Regions from separate parts of the Micromonospora sp. SYSU B005 genome, predicted to be linked through region 1. Evidence: riboswitches for the same ligand, from Rfam matches in the RefSeq annotation. Region 1 holds a riboswitch; each other region holds the start of a gene.
What was found. Region 1 has a riboswitch for cyclic di-AMP ahead of SM452_RS25610 (coiled-coil domain-containing protein). Riboswitches for the same ligand answer to the same signal wherever they lie in the genome.
Positions count from the first base shown of each region.

Region 2: another riboswitch for cyclic di-AMP. It lies ahead of SM452_RS26610 (coiled-coil domain-containing protein); the one in region 1 lies ahead of SM452_RS25610 (coiled-coil domain-containing protein).
Region 3: another riboswitch for cyclic di-AMP. It lies ahead of SM452_RS24505 (C40 family peptidase); the one in region 1 lies ahead of SM452_RS25610 (coiled-coil domain-containing protein).

Region 1 covers NZ_JAXCFU010000014.1:93,472-98,554, forward strand. Annotated here, with positions in the region: gene SM452_RS25600 (STAS domain-containing protein) at 1-55, shown strand, start outside; gene SM452_RS25605 (SRPBCC family protein) at 157-609, shown strand; gene SM452_RS25610 (coiled-coil domain-containing protein) at 634-1,713, opposite strand; cyclic di-AMP (ydaO/yuaA leader) riboswitch at 1,718-1,848, opposite strand; gene SM452_RS25615 (cation diffusion facilitator family transporter) at 1,993-2,907, opposite strand; gene SM452_RS25620 (HelD family protein) at 2,999-5,083, opposite strand, start outside.
Region 2 covers NZ_JAXCFU010000016.1:58,620-63,702, forward strand. Annotated here, with positions in the region: gene SM452_RS26585 (hypothetical protein) at 1-153, opposite strand, end outside; gene SM452_RS26590 (heavy-metal-associated domain-containing protein) at 190-396, opposite strand; gene SM452_RS26595 (metal-sensitive transcriptional regulator) at 477-776, shown strand; gene SM452_RS26600 (SHOCT domain-containing protein) at 902-1,111, shown strand; gene SM452_RS26605 (YibE/F family protein) at 1,276-2,550, shown strand; cyclic di-AMP (ydaO/yuaA leader) riboswitch at 2,705-2,835, shown strand; gene SM452_RS26610 (coiled-coil domain-containing protein) at 2,840-3,868, shown strand; gene SM452_RS26615 (carbonic anhydrase) at 3,926-4,579, opposite strand; gene SM452_RS26620 (helix-turn-helix transcriptional regulator) at 4,747-5,083, shown strand, end outside.
Region 3 covers NZ_JAXCFU010000013.1:21,774-26,856, reverse strand. Annotated here, with positions in the region: gene SM452_RS24510 (N-acetylmuramoyl-L-alanine amidase) at 1-1,736, opposite strand, end outside; cyclic di-AMP (ydaO/yuaA leader) riboswitch at 1,975-2,109, shown strand; gene SM452_RS24505 (C40 family peptidase) at 2,123-3,157, shown strand; gene dcd (dCTP deaminase) at 3,230-3,808, opposite strand; gene SM452_RS24495 (pyridoxamine 5'-phosphate oxidase family protein) at 3,887-4,432, shown strand; gene SM452_RS24490 (zinc metalloprotease) at 4,501-5,083, opposite strand, start outside.

The DNA of each region.
Region 1 (5,083 bases):
CGCGCCCGAGCCGTGGTTCGCCGACGACACCCCCGAGGTGCTGCCCGGCGCCTGAGCGCCGTTCACACCCCCTGCGGCCAGGGGACCTTCTACCCGTTGCCAGTCCGGCGTCGGTACGGGACGATCGTCGCGACGCACGACGGCGAGGGGGCCCGCTTGCAGAGCAGCGACAGCTTCAGCTACACCGTGCAGGCCCGGTGCACCCGGGCCGAAGCGGTGGCCCTGCTGGGTGACCTGAGTCGCCAGGGTGAGCTGCATCCGCTGATCGTCCGGGTCCGGAAGCTGCCGGCCCGGCCGGGCGCGCTGGCCAGCTACGCGATCACCGACCGGCTGCAACTCGGCCCGCTGCACTTCCCGGTCACGTACCAGGCGGACGTGCTCGTCGCGAGCGAGGACGAGGTCGTCACAGTGGCGCGGCAGCAACCCGCGACGACCGTCCGCAACCACACCCGCCTGCGCGACGAGCCGGACGGCACGGTACGCATCGACGTGGAGATCACGCTCACCGCGCCGGCGCCGCTGTTCGGGTACGCGTTCCGCCAGGCCCGGGCAGCTCACCTGGGCCTGGCGGCGCGTCTCGGCGCGACCCTGGAGGGCCGGCCGGCCTGATCCGGCCGACCCTGCAGGGCGTGCTCAGTACACCGACAGGTGCACGTGGTTGGTGTGGTCGCTGGACGGGTCGCCGTTGCCGCCGCTGTACGACTTCCACCCGCTGCTGGGCAGCCAGATCTGCTTGAACCAGATCACGTAGAGCACGGCGAGCGGGTCGGCGTTGCGCACGAAGTACGCGGCCAGGTTGTTGCCGTACGTCCGGTCACCGCCGGAGGCGACGCCGCCGAAGCCGTTCTTCTGCGCGGCGAAGTCGCAGGCCCGCCCCTTCGGATGCTCACCCGAGCCGCTCGGCCGGTGGCACGAGACGTACCTGGTGAAGCCGGCCGCCTTTGCCTGTTGCAGAGCGTGCAGCGTGCGCGGCGTGATGCAGCCGTTCGCCGGCGTCGGGTCGTTGACGCTGCACGACTCCGACGGCCAGGAGCCGTCCGAGTTGCGCGGCGCCGGCTTCGCGTTCTTGCTGGAGGTGCCCTGGACGCTGCCGCCGCCGCTGCTGTTGTTGCGCGAGGCGCGGTCGTTGGCGACCTCCAGGGCGCGCTCGGCCTGTTCCTTGCGCTTGCCCATCACCGTCACCTGCTTGCGCTGCTCGCGGATCTCCCCGTCGAGCTGGGCGCGGGTGCGGGTGGCCTCGTCCCGGGTGGTGATCAGGTCGCGCAGCGTACGGTCCTCGTGCGCGGCGACCTGTTCCAGCGCGGCGGCCCGGTCCATGAAGCCCTCCGGGCTGCTGCTGCCGAGCAGCGCCCCGGCGGTGCCCAGGCGGCCGTTGCGGTACGCCACCGCGGCGATCTCGCCGACCTTGGCGTCGCGTACGGCCAGCTCCGCGCCGACGGTCTTGAGCTGGTCGTTCAGTTGCTTCTGGCGGGTCACCGACCGGTTCAGCGCGGCTTTCGCCTCCAGCCAGCCCTTGCTGGCCGCGTCGAGCTGGGCGCGCAGTTCCGGTGTGCCGCCCTCGTCGTCGCCGCCGGGCGCGGCGGCGAGCAGGCCGGTCACCGGCGCCGCGGAGGCGGGGGAGACCGGAACGGTCGCGACGCCGAGGGTCAGCGTCGCGACGAGCAGGGCCGCCAACCGGGCGGCCGTCCGTCGTACAGGTGCCACTGGGGGCATTCACACGTCCTTCCGTCAACGCCGACCGGGTTAGCTGACGGGTTCGGGACGGAAGATCCCTACCGCTGACGCGGATGCACCCCACGTACGTGGTTCCCCGGCTCGTCCCTGCGGACGATTAGGCGACGGCCGCCCCACCGGGGCCGGGTGGCGTCCGCGGGTGCGGCCGCGACCGAGACTACCGGCGCTGCCCGGGCGCGGCTCCGTCGAGCAACGCCGCTAGGCGGGGCAAAACCGACATAAGACTACATTAGTCACAGTGATTTAAGTGTGTCCTAATCACCACTCGGTCTTGCCGCACACTCCGGCCGACGCTCCGGGTTCGACCTGCAACGTGGCGTGATCGATGGAGAAGTCCTCGTGCAGGGCGGCCCGCGCGGCGGCCAGCACCCCGGCCGGGTCCACGCCCGGGTCGGTGGTCAGGTGTGCCGAGGCCACCTCCATGCCCGAGGTGAGCGTCCAGACGTGCAGGTCGTGCACCTCGGCCACGCCCGGTACGGCGGCCAGGCGGTCGTGCACGGCGGTGACCTGGAGGTGCTCCGGCGCGGCCTGCACCAGGATGCGCAGCGCGGCCCGGCCGAGCCGCCAGGTGCGGGGCAGGATGAACAGGCCGATGCCGACGGCGACCAGCGGATCGGCCCACCACCAGTCGGTCACCGCGATGACCAGCGCGGCGGCGATCACGCCGAGCGAGCCGAGCAGGTCGCCGAGCACCTCCAGGTACGCCCCGCGCAGGTTGATGCTCTCCTTCGACCCGGCGCGCAGCAACGCGAACGCGACGATGTTGGCGAGCAGGCCGAGCACCGCCACCACGAGCATCGGGCCGGCCAGCACCTCCGGCGGCTCGCCGAACCGGCGTACCGCCTCGACCAGGACGTAGATCGCGACGGCGCCGAGCAGCACGGCGTTGGCGAGGGCGGCGAGCACCTCCAGCCGGTAGAGCCCGAACGTGCGCTGCGGGTCGGTGCCGGCGCGGCGGGTGGCGGTGATCGCCGCGAGCGCCATGCCGATGCCGAGGACGTCGGTGAACATGTGCCCGGCGTCGGAGAGCAGCGCCAGCGATCCGGTCGTGAAAGCGGCCACCGCCTCGACCACCATCAGGGCGGCGAGCAGCGCGAAAGCGGCCCAGAGGCGGCCCCGGTGGCGGTGCGCCGCGTTTGTCACCGCGCCGCTGTGGTCATGACCTGCGCCCACGCCAACACCCTCCCTGCCGCGTACCGGCCCGGCCCAATGTATGTTCACATCGCTATGTATGCAAGTGAACTGTGGGTGCCGGCGGGACCGGTCACCCCACCGGGTCGAGCGTGGTCAGACGCTGGGTGGCGCGGGACAGCGCCACGTACAGCGTGCGCACACCCGAGCCCGGGTCGGCCCGGATCTCGCTCGGCGCCACCAGCACCACGCCGTCGTACTCCATGCCCTTGGCCTGCAGGCTGGTCACCACCTGCAGGCGGCCCGCGCCGAGCCCGCCCAGCCAGCCGGCCACCTCGTCCCGGCGCGGCACCGGCGTGATCACGCCGACGGTGCCCTCCACCTGCGCGAGCAGCGCCTCCGCCGCCTCGACGGTGGCCGCCGGCAGGTCGGCGGCGGCCACCGTGCGCTCGACCGGCGGCACGCCGGTGGACCGCACCGCGTCGGGCAGCGGCAGGTCCGGGTAGAGGCGGCGGATCTCCGCCGCCGCCACCGCGAAGATCTCCGCCGAGTTGCGGTAGTTGGTGGTCAGCTCGTAGCGGTGCCGCTTGCGCCGGCCCAGCGCCTGGTCACGGGCCCGGTCCAGCTCCTGCGGGTCGCCGGTCCAGGCGGTCTGCGCCGGGTCACCGACCACCGTCCAGGACGCCAGCCGCCCGCGCCGGCCGACCATCCGCCACTGCATCGGCGAGACGTCCTGCGACTCGTCCACCACCACGTGCGCGTAGTCGCGGTAGTCGTCCGGACGCTCCCGCGCCGCAGCGCGGGCGGCGCGCTGCCGGTCGGCGTACGTGCTCAGCTCGCGCACGCCACCGGCGAGCTGGTACGGGTCGCGCCTGGGCCGGACCCGCTTCACCGGCTTGCCGAGCAGCGCGTCCAGCTCGTCCAGCAGCGCGATGTCGGCCACCGTCAGCCCCTCGGTCGCCAGCGTCCGGTAGGCGTCGCCGAGCAGCCGGATCTCCGCCGAGGAGAGGATCCCCCCGGCGTAGCGGCGCAGCCGGTCCGGGCGGGCCAGCCAGTCCAGCACGTGCCGCGGGTGCAGCCGGGGCCACCACGCCTTGAGGAACTCGCGGAACTCGGGCCGCTCGATGATCTCGTCCTCGAACGCGGGCTGCTCCGGCAGGCGTCCCACCCGCAGCGTGCGGGCCTGCGCGTAGAGCGCGGCGAGCACCGCGTCGAACGCCGCCCGGCGCACCTCGTTGCGGCGCGCCCCACGGGCCAGCGTCCGGTCCCGGATCGCGTCCAGCGCCTGCCGCTCCAGGCGCAGCAGCTCACCCCGGTAGAGCAGGCGCAGCTCGGCGGGGGAGTCCGGCACCGCGTCGCGGACCGCGCGTTCCAGCACCCGGCGCATCCGCAGCGACCCCTTCACCGCCGCCACCTCCGGCGGGTCGGTCCGGGACGCGGACAGCCCGGGGAACAGCGAGCCCAGCGAGTGCAGCGTGGCGGTCTCCTCGCCCAGCGAGGGCAGCACCGAGGCGATGTACTCGACGAACACACCGGACGGGCCGACCACCAGGATGCCGCCGCCGGCGTACCGGGCCCGGTCGGAGTAGAGCAGGTACGCGGCCCGGTGCAGCGCCACCGCCGTCTTCCCGGTACCGGGGCCGCCGGAGACGATCGTGACGCCGTTGCCGGGGGAGCGGATCGCCTCGTCCTGCTCACGCTGGATGGTGGCGACGATGTCGCGCATGCCCCGGCCGGTGGCCCGGGACAGCGTGGCCAGCAGCGCCCCGTCGCCGACCACCGCCATGTCCGGCGGCGCGGCCTCCGGGTCCAGCAGGTCGTCCTCGATCCGGGTGACCTTCTCCGAGGCGGACTGGATCGTGCGCCGGCGCACCACGCCGCGCGGCTCGGCGGGCGTGGCCTGGTAGAACGCGGCGGCGGCGGGTGCCCGCCAGTCCACCACCAGCGTCTCCGCGTCCACGCCCCGCACGCCGAGGCGGCCGACGTGCAGCACCTGCCCGGTACGCAGGTCCAGCCGCCCGAACACCAGCCCCTCGTGCTCGGCGTCCAGCACGTGCCGGCGCTGGGCGGCGTGGAAGACCATCGCGTCCCGCTCGACAAGCGCGCCGAAGTTGCCGACCCGGGCCAGCCGGTAGCCCTCCCGCTCGGCGTCGGCCGCCGACCGGCGCAGTTCGGCCAGCCGGGCGTACACCCGGTCGAGGTGGCGCTGCTCGGCGGC
Region 2 (5,083 bases), on a different contig from region 1:
GGTATCGCCGGCCCCGTGGTCGCTGCCGGTGTCGTCGTGTCGGGTCTCGGCGGCCGGGGCGACGGGATCGGCCAGGTTGCCGATCCCGTACGCCGCGCCGAACACCGCCACGAGGCCGAGCGCGAAGCCGCTGAGCTTCGTCGCCGTGTTCATGGTGTCTCCTCGGTTGTCGCGGGTCCGCCGGACCCGTCACGCACCGACGAGGTCGTAGCCGGCCTCGTCGACCGCCGCGCGGACCGCGTCCGCGTCCAGCGGGTTCTGACTGGTGACGGTGACCCGGCCGCCGGCCAGGTCGACCTGGACGTCGGTGACGCCCGGAAGTGCGCTCAGCTCGGTGCTCACCGAGTTGACGCAGTGCCCGCAGGTCATGCCGTTCACCTGGTAGGTGGTCTCCATCTCGCCCTCCGATCTGATACCCCCCAGGGGTACGTTCCGAACGTTAGCATACCCCCGAGGGGTACGCTATCCTCGGTTTCATGACCGCGCCGTCCAGCCCGACCCGGGGCTACACCGCCAGCAAGGACCAACTCCTCGCCCGGCTCCGCCGGATCGAGGGGCAGGTCCGTGGCATCGAGAAGATGGTCGAGGACGACCGTTACTGCATCGACGTGCTGACCCAGATCTCGGCCATCCAGGCGGCGCTGGACAAGGTGGGCCTGGGCCTGCTCGACGGCCACGCCCGGCACTGCATGCACGAGGGCGCCGCCGAGGGCCGGGCCGACGAGATGGCGACCGAGATGATGGCCGCCGTCGGCCGCCTGATGAAGCGCGGCTGAGCGGGGACCTCCGACCCTCGGGCCAGGGCACATCGACCCGTGCCGGCGCACCCGGGCGGACGTACCGTCGACGTGGCGGGCAGGCCGGCCCGGCGGACCCGCGGTGACGGACGGAGGGCGGCCCGATGATGTGGCAGAGCCCGATGATGGGCTGGATGTGGATCTGGTCCCTGCTGGTGCTCGCCGTGCTGGCGGGGCTCGTCTGGGCGGCCGTGCGGTGGACCGGCCCGCAGTACCTGGGCCCGACGACGGCCCGGCGCATCCTGGACGAGCGGTACGCCCGCGGCGAGATCGACGAGGACGAGTACCGGCGGCGCCGGGCCGGCCTGGCCTGACCCGCGCGGGACGCGCGTCACCGGCCACGGTGTGCGGGAGCGGCCGGCCGGGCTGCCTACCATGGCCGGGCGACGACCCGGACGTGGTCGACACGTCCGCGCCGGCCGGGTGACCAGACCGGTCCGGCGGACCAGGCGTCGCCGCGACCGTTGGGAGAGACGTCATGGGTGCCGACCACACCCGCCCCGCACCCGCCGCGCCGCCGGGCGTACGGCGGCTGCTCGTCGCCGTGGTGGTGCCGCTGTTCGCGCTCACCGTGATCGCGGCGCTGGTGCTCTGGCCCGGGCAGGACCGGGAGCCGGTCGGCGGCGCGGACGTCCCTCGCTACCACGGCACGGTGACCCGGGTGGTCACCGAGCCCTGCCCGCCGACGCCGGAGGCCCCGGAGGGCGGCGGTGGCCCCTGCGGCACCGTGACCGTCACCGCCGAGCAGGGCCCGGACGCGGGCCGGCAGGTCGAGACGCCGATCCCGGCCGGGCCGGGCGCGCCGCGGGTCGCGGTCGGCGACGAGGTCGTCCTGGTCGAGCTGACCGACCCGGCCGACCCGGCGGTGAAGTCCTACAACATCGCCGAGCACCAGCGCGGTACGCCGCTGATCTGGCTGATGGTGCTGTTCGCCGCCGCGATCGTGGCGTTCGGCAGGTGGCGCGGGCTCGCCGCGCTCGGCGGCCTGGCGGCCAGCTTCGCCATCCTGCTCGGCTTCGTGCTGCCGGGCATCGGCGCCGGCCAGCCGCCGCTGCTCGTCGCGATCGTGGGCGCTGCGTTGATCATGTTCGTGGTGCTCTACCTGACCCACGGGATCACCGCGCAGACGTCGGTCGCGGTGCTCGGCACGCTCGGCAGCCTGGTGGTCACCGGCGTGCTCGGCCTGCTCGCCACGTCCGCCACCCACCTGACCGGCTTCGGCAGCGAGGACGCCACCACGCTGTCCATGTTCCAGGGCGACGTGGACCTGCACGGACTGCTTCTGGCCGGCATCATCATCGGCTCGCTGGGCGTGCTAGACGACGTCACAGTCACCCAGGCGGCCACCGTCACCGAACTGGCGCACGCCAACCCCGGGCTGTCCCGGCGGCAGCTCTACCGGGCGGCGACCCGGGTCGGCCGGGCCCACATCGCGTCCACCGTCAACACCATCGTGCTGGCGTACGCCGGCGCCTCGCTGCCGCTGCTGCTCCTGCTGGTCGCCGACTCCCGCCCGGTGAGCGAGATCCTCACCAGTGAGTTCCTCGCCCAGGAGATCGTCCGCAGCGCGGTGGCGACGCTCGGCCTGATCGCCGCCGTACCGCTGACGACCGGACTGGCCGCGATCGTGACCACCGCCGGGCGGCGCTCGCCCGGCGCGGAGCCGGCGCCCGCCGCGCCCCCGCCGCCGGCCGGACGGGACGACGCGCTGGAGGCGCTCGGCGGCGGGAAGAGTACGGAGGCCGCATGGTGACACTCCGCAGCGTGACCATCGAATTCAAACGCGACGCTGGTCACGGTGTGCCACGGCGAAATCTCGCTATTGGTCGGCTTCCGGACGTAGATCCTCACGAGTGCTGTCAGGTAACCTCGCTGCCGGTCACCGCCGAAGGCGCGCACCGGCGCCAGCGGTGCCGCCGCCCAATCGCCCACGGGCGAACCGGGGAACCAGGTACATGGGGTGAATCCGCGACAGCGGTAGGGGCCACTTCCGTCCCGAACCCGTCAGCTAACCCGGTCGGCGGCCGACGGAAGGGAACACTGTGACGGCACCCCTGCGCCGCTGGCTGACACCCGTGGTGGCCGTGCTGGCCTCGCTAGCCGTGCTGGCCGGCCCGAACCCGGCGACCGCGGCCCCCGCCGCGGCGGCCCCCGGCACCCCCTCGGGCCACGAGGAGGACGGCGATCCGCCGCTCATCACCGAGGCGATCGACTCCGCCAACCGGAACTTCCTCCAGGCCAAGGCGAAGCTCGCCAAGTCCCAGGACCGCCAGCGGCGGCTGGCGGCCGAGGTGAAGACGGCACAGGCCGAACTCGACGCGCTCAGCCCGCAGGTCAACCAACTCGCCGCCCAGTCCTACCGGACCGGCCGGATGGGCGCGATGGCGATGCTGCTGGAGAGCAACTCCCCCGACTCGTTCGTCCGCCGGGTCAACGCCCTGGACGAGCTGAACCTCCTCAACGCGCAGCGCCTGGCCGCCATCAACGCGGTCAAGACCCGCGCCGAGCAGGCCAAGATCGCGCTCGACGCCGAGGTGCGCGAGCAGGAGAAGCAGAAGAACGCGATGGAGCGCGAGAAGGTGCAGGCCGAGCGCGCGCTGAAGCTCGTCGGCGGTCTCGGCTTCACCGGCGGCCTGGTCTCCGCCACCTCACCGGTCGCCAAGATCGCCCCCGGCCGCACCGCCGACGGCGGGTGGAAGGCCGAGTCGTGCAGCGAGGACGACCCGACCACCTCGGGCTGCGTCACGCCGCGCACGCTGCACGCGTACAAGGAGGTCCGGCGCGCGGGCTTCAAGCGCTTCGTGGGCTGCTACCGGTCCGGCGGGCCGTGGGAGCACCCCAAGGGCAAGGCGTGTGACTGGTCGCTGCAGAACAGCGGCTTCGCGCCGTGGCACAACAACGACACCCGCCGGTACGGCAACGAGGTCGCCGCGTTCCTGATCCGCAACGCCGACCGGCTGGGCATCTACTACGTCATCTGGAACCGGCAGATCTGGTTCCCGGCCACCGGCTGGCGTTCCTACAGCGGACCGTCGAACCACACCGACCACGTCCACATGTCGCTGCTCTGATCCGGACACCACGAAAAGGGGCCGCCCGAGGGCGGCCCCTTTTCGCGTCCGAATGTGTCAGCTCGCCAGCGCCGGGTCGGCGGGCGCGGCCGGGGCGGGCAGCGGGGCCGGGGACTGCGCCACGGTCCGCACCTCGCCACCGGCGAGCCGGTACGACATGCCCACCACCGTGCACCGCCCGGCGGCCACCCGCTCGGCCAGCACGGCGGACCGGGCCAGCAGCGTCTCCACGGTCTGCGCGATGTGGACGTCGATGATGCCGTCGAGGTCCTCGACGCCCTGGCGGGCGGCGCGCAGCAGGCTCGGCGAGACCGCGTCCACCACCGCGCCCAGGTGCCCGGCCGGGGCGGCACCCGTCCGGACCCCCTCCCGGGCGGCCTGGACCGCGCCGCACGAGTCGTGCCCGAGCACCACCACGAGCGGCGTGCCCAGCACGGTGACGGCGTACTCGACGCTGCCGAGCACCTCCGGCCCGGCGGTGTGCCCGGCGGTACGCACCACGAAGAGGTCACCGAGACCGCGGTCGAAGACGATCTCGGCGGCGAGCCGCGAGTCGGAGCAGCCGACGATCACCGCGAACGGGTGCTGGCCGTCGGCGACCGCCGCCCGGTGCCCGGCGTCCTGATTCGGATGCTGCGGGACGCCCGTGACGAACCGGTGGTTACCGGCACGCAGCTCGGCAAGTGCCTGTTCCGGGGTGCTCGGCGTCATGTCCCTCACCTCGTCTACCTGGGGAACCACCAGGCCGAACGGCCTCGCGACCCACGGTCACACGCCCCTCGGGGTCCGTCAAGATTCGTGATACGCATTTCATACTTTCCCGTCTCCGCTCCGCCCCGGACCGCGCCGATTCGGCAGGTGGCGGACGTGGCCATAGCATGACCACCATGGCGACCACACCAGTTGAGGACGGGAGCCGCCGTAACTGGACCTTCCTCACCAACCATGGCCACGTGCTGCTGGCGATCGCGCGCAACCCCACCGCCCGGCTGCGGGACGTGGCGGACGAGGTGGGCGTGACCGAGCGGGCGGCCCAGGCCATCGTGGCCGACCTGGAAGCAGGGGGTTACCTGCGGCGTACGCGGGTGGGACGGCGCAACGAGTACACGATCAATCCGAAGGGCCGCTTCCGGCACCCGGCCGAGGCCGACCAGCAGGTCGGCGCGCTGCTGGCCCTGTTCGCCAGCGAGCCCGCCGGGGACGCCGCCGCCGGCC
Region 3 (5,083 bases), on a different contig from region 1:
GCCTTGCCGGGCCGCGGGGTCACCACGAAGCCGGTGGCCCACTTGGCGGTCGGCGCGGAGGCCGGGTTGAGGAACCACGCCTTCTGGCCGAGGTACCAGATCGCCGTCCAGTCACCCTGGCGGCCGGCGAGCGCGTACGTCTGGCCGGCGGAGGCGCGGGCGCCGTGGTCGGAGATGTACATGGTGTCCGGCGTACCGTCCGGGCGCAGCCCGAGGTCGTTGACGAGCGGGGCGTCCGGGCTCGGCGCGGTCCGCAGGATCACCGCGGAGGAACCCCGCGACGGGCACGGCTCGGCCGGCGGCCGGGGCGTCGGGACACCGGGCGGCTGCTGGTTGCAGCCGGTGAACGCCGGCCGGTTGGTGGCGAAGTCCGGGTCGATGGTGACCAGGCCGGTACGGGGCGTGCCGGTGCTGCGGAACGGCGCCTTCATCAGGTCGAAGTAGTGCGACCAGTCCCAGTACGGTCCCGGGTCCCAGTGCATGCCGCCCACGTTGGCGGCGGTGATGCCGGGCACGTTGTCGTGACCGATGATGTGCTGCCGGTCCATCGGGATGCCGAGCTTCAGCGCGAGGTGCCGCACCAGCTTGGCGGAGGTGCGGTACATCGCCTCGGTGTACCAGGTGCCCTGACCGGCGAAGCCCTCGTGCTCCAGGCCGATGGACTTGGCGTTGACGTACCAGTTGCCGGCGTGCCAGCCGACGTCCTTGGTCTTGATGTGCTGGGCGATGTAGCCGTCCACCGAGCGCAGCGTGTAGTGCCAGCCCAGGTAGTCGGCCCGCTTCACCAGGTCGACGCTCGGGCCGAAGTAGCCCTCGGTGTCGTGGATGACGATGTACTCGATCTTCTGCTGCTTCGGCCGGTCGCCCAGGTCGTGGTTGCCGTAGTCGCCCGGGTCGTTGCTGAGCTGCTCGTACGGCGCGGGGATCCACTCGCAGGCCAGCCGCACCGGGCACTCCAGCCCGTCCGGCCGCTCGGCGTTGCGCAGGCCGAGGCGGGCCAGCCGGGACCGGTCCGGCGTCGCGGCGGTGGCGGCGAGCGTGACCCGCTGGCCGTCGTCGGTGGTCCGGCTGGCGCCCTGGCCGAGCTGGTCGTAGACCTCGTCGGCGAAGGCCGCCGCGGCGTCCGAGGTGTCCGCGCCGGAGTACCGGGCCACCGCGGCGTACCAGGCCGCCGGGTCGGTGCCGGCGCCGACCGGCCCGCCCAGAGCCTTCTGGTACGACGCCAGCAGCGCCGCGCCACCGCGGATGTTCGCGGCCGGGTCGGTGCGCAGCGTGCCCGCGTCGAGCCCGGTGAGCGCGGCGGCGGCGTCGAGCGTCTGGAGCGAGGCGGGCGGCAGCGGGGTCTCCCGCTCCGGCGCGGCGGCGGTGGCCGGGTCGAGCTTCAGCGGCCGGGAGTCGTCGCCGCGCGGGTCCTCGTCCTCGTCGACGTGGGCGCTGCCCGGCATGGCGAGGATGTGCGCGGCGTCGGTCAGGTGCATCGGGCCGTAGCCGCCGCTGGTGCTCGGCTGCCCGGGGTGGGTGTCCCAGCGGGACTCCAGATAGGAGACGCCGAGCAGCACGTTCTGCGGCACGCCGTACTCGGCCGCCGCGGCGGCGTATTGTTGTTGCCTGTCGCTCGCGGGCGCGGACGTGTCCGGCGCGGCGGTCACCGGGCCGGTCGTCGCCAGCGCGGTGGCTGTCGCCACTGCGGCGGCGAGCAGTATCCGTCTGCCCGACGGCGGGGCGGAGAGGTGCATCGAACCTCCTGGACAGGGATGGGGGTCACTGCGTCTCCACCCTCACTCCGCACACCCACGGGGGTCAATACCTTTCCAGTGAGTAATCAGCCTTGAAAGAAAATTTCACCTCCGACCTGGGTGCGGCCCGTCATCGCGTACGGAGTGTCACAGCGCTGGAAGTTGCGGATCGATAACGGTGGTCCCTACTCTGGTGAATCGTCGGCCGCACGTCTCACCGTCCAACCCGGTCGGTGACGGTCCGACACCGCCGAGTCGCCTCCGGGCGAGCCGGGGAACCAGGTACCTGGGGTGAATCCGCAGCGATGCGGTAGGGCGGCTCCCTTCCCGCCCGAATCCGTCAGCTAACCCGGTAGGCGGTACGGAAGAAGGAGTACGGACGCCCGGTGGCACTCCATGCCCCGCGGCCGTCGTCGAGCCGGTCGGTCGACCGGTCCACGGCTGTGCCGCGTACCCGCTGGTCCCGCTTCACCACAGCCCTCGCCGCCCTCGTCGGCACCGCAGTCGTCCTGACCGGCGGCGCCACGGCGGCACACGCCGAACCCTCGGTCGCCGAGATCGAGGCCCAGATCGACCGCGACTGGAACAAGCTCGAACCGGTCATCGAACAGGTGAACGCCGTACGCGAGCAGCTCGCCGCGCGGCGCAAGCAGGCCGACGTGCTCGGCCGGCAGATCGCACCCCTCCAGGCCCGGGTGGACGCCGCACTCGGTCAGGTCGGCGGGCTCGCCGCCGACGCCTACAAGGGCGACAACCTCTCCACAGTGAACGCGCTGCTGGGCAGCCGCTCACCCGGTGACCTGGTCACCGGCCTGGAACTGCTCGACCGCTTCGCGCACCGCCAGCACGAGCAGGTGCGCTCCGTGGCCGCGCTGCGCGACGAGCTGGCGGCGAAGAAGAAGCCGCTGGACGAGATGATCGCCGGGCTGGCGCGTACCGAGGCCCAGCTCGCGGCGAAGAAGAAGCAGATCGACGCCGAGATCGCCAAGTTGGAGAAGCTGCGGCTCAAGGTGTACGGCAAGGGCGGCGGCGGCCCGCTGCGCCCGGCGCCGTGCCCGGCCGGCTACCCCGGCGGCCCGGCCGGTGCGGCGGTCAAGTTCGCCTGCGCCCAGATCGGCAAGATCTACGTCTGGGGCGCGGCCGGGCCGGACCACTTCGACTGCTCGGGCCTCACCATGGCGGCTTGGGCCAAGGGCGGCGTCTCGCTGCCGCACAGCGCACGCCAGCAGCACGGCGTGACGAAGCGGATCAGCCGGGCCGAGCTGCGCGCCGGTGACCTCGTCTTCTACTACGGCGACCTGCACCACGTGGCGATGTACGTGGGCGACGGCTGGGTGGTACACGCCTCCCAGTCCGGCAAGCCGATCACCATGAAGCGGGTCGACGACGGCGACATCAACAGCTACGGCCGTCCCGGCTGAGGTGTAAGGAAGGGCCCCCCTCTTAACGCCTCCGGTAGAGGAGGGGGCCCCTATTAACAACTGCGGGCGTCGTCAGCGCGTCGGCCAGGTGCGCCAGCTCTGCCAGGACCGGCTCGGCGTCGGACCGCGCTGCCCCTGGTAACGCGAGCCGTAGACGGCCGAGCCGTACGGGTGCTCGGCCGGCGAGGAGAGCCGGAAGATGCAGAGCTGCCCGATCTTCATGCCCGGCCAGAGCGTGATCGGCAGGTTCGCCACGTTCGACAGCTCCAGCGTGACGTGGCCGGAGAAGCCGGGGTCGATGAAACCTGCTGTCGAGTGCGTCAGCAGCCCCAGCCGCCCCAGGCTCGACTTGCCCTCCAGCCGGCCGGCGAGCTGGTCACCCAGCGAGATCACCTCAAGCGTGGAGGCGAGCACGAACTCGCCCGGGTGCAGCACGAACGGCTGCCCCTCCGGCACCTCCACCATCGACGTCAGGTCGTCCTGCTGCACCGACGGGTCGATGTGTGTGTAGAGGTGGTTGTTGAAGACCCGGAACAGCCGGTCCAGGCGTACGTCGATGCTCGACGGCTGCACCAGCGTGGGCTCGAAGGGCTCCAGCGCGAGCGTGCCGGCCTTGATCTCGGAGATCAGGTCGCGGTCGGAGAGCAGCATCGGAACACCATAGCGACCGGTACGGGTGACCTGCGTGTCGCACTACATCTTCGTACACGTGTTCGATAGAGTGTCCACATGGCTTCCTGGTCCGAATTCGCCGCCGACGAGCCCCGCCTCGCCGACGAGATCCGCCTCCTGATGCAGCAGTACGGGCCGGGCTTCGGCTACCTCGCCACGGTCCGCGCCGACGGTGGCCCCCGGGTCCATCCCGTGTCCCCGGTGATCACCGACGACGGCCTGTGGTGCTTCGTCATCGACTCGCCGAAGCGCCGCGACCTCGAACGCGACGGCCGCTACGCGCTGCACTCGTTCCCGCCGGAGGAGAGCGATGACGAGGCGTACATCGCCGGGCGCGCACGACCGGTGACCGACCCGGCCACTGTGACGCGGCTGGCCCGGATCGCCCGCGCGTCGCCGCAGGGCGACTGGCGGCTGTTCGAGTTCACCGTCGAGGCGGCGATGCTGACCCGGCGTGACCCGGTGGCCCAGCCCGGCGCCGCCCCGCCGCAGGTGCGGGTCTGGCTCGACCCGCGCGGAGCCGAACCGGCCCGGCGGGAGCCGGTGGCCGCGGAGGCCCGGCGCGGCCGGCACGGCTTCGACACCCGCCGTCCGGCCGCCTGACCCGGCCCACGACGAACGGTGCCGGCCCGTCCGAGGACAGGGCCGGCACCGGTACGCGGTACGACAGGTCAGGCTGCGCGGTAGGCGTTCCACGCGGTGAGCATGCGGCTCGCCTGGCCGGCGGTGAACTGGTACATGCAGGAGTCGTACGTGTAGTCCATGAAGTTGGTGATCGGGTCCTTGCCGGCGGTCGAGCAGGTGTCGCGGCCGGTCGGGCACTGGTACGCCGGGGACGCCTCGGCCGGGGTGTCGGAGACGCTGTCGCCCGAGCCGGAGCAGCCGCCCTGGAAGGTGTGGTAGAGGTTCAGCCAGTGGCCGACCTCGTGGGTGCCGGTGTCACCCTGGTTGTAGTTGGTCGCGGTGCCGCCGGGCAGCGACTCGTTCAGGACCACCACGCCGTCCATCTTGTCCAGCGTCCGCTTCGGGAACGTCGCCCAGCCCAGCAGGCTGTCGCTCAGCTCGCCGAGGTAGATGTTCAGCGTGTTCTTGCCGCCCTCGCGCAGCGAGGTCTTCATCGAGCGCTCGGCGGAGGAGCCCTGCACGATCGGGTACCACGACGGGTTCGTCACCCGGTTGATCTTCGTGAGCTGGAACCCGAACGCGGTGGCGGCGCCGCCGGTCGAGCCCGCGTACGCCTGGTTCAGCACGGTG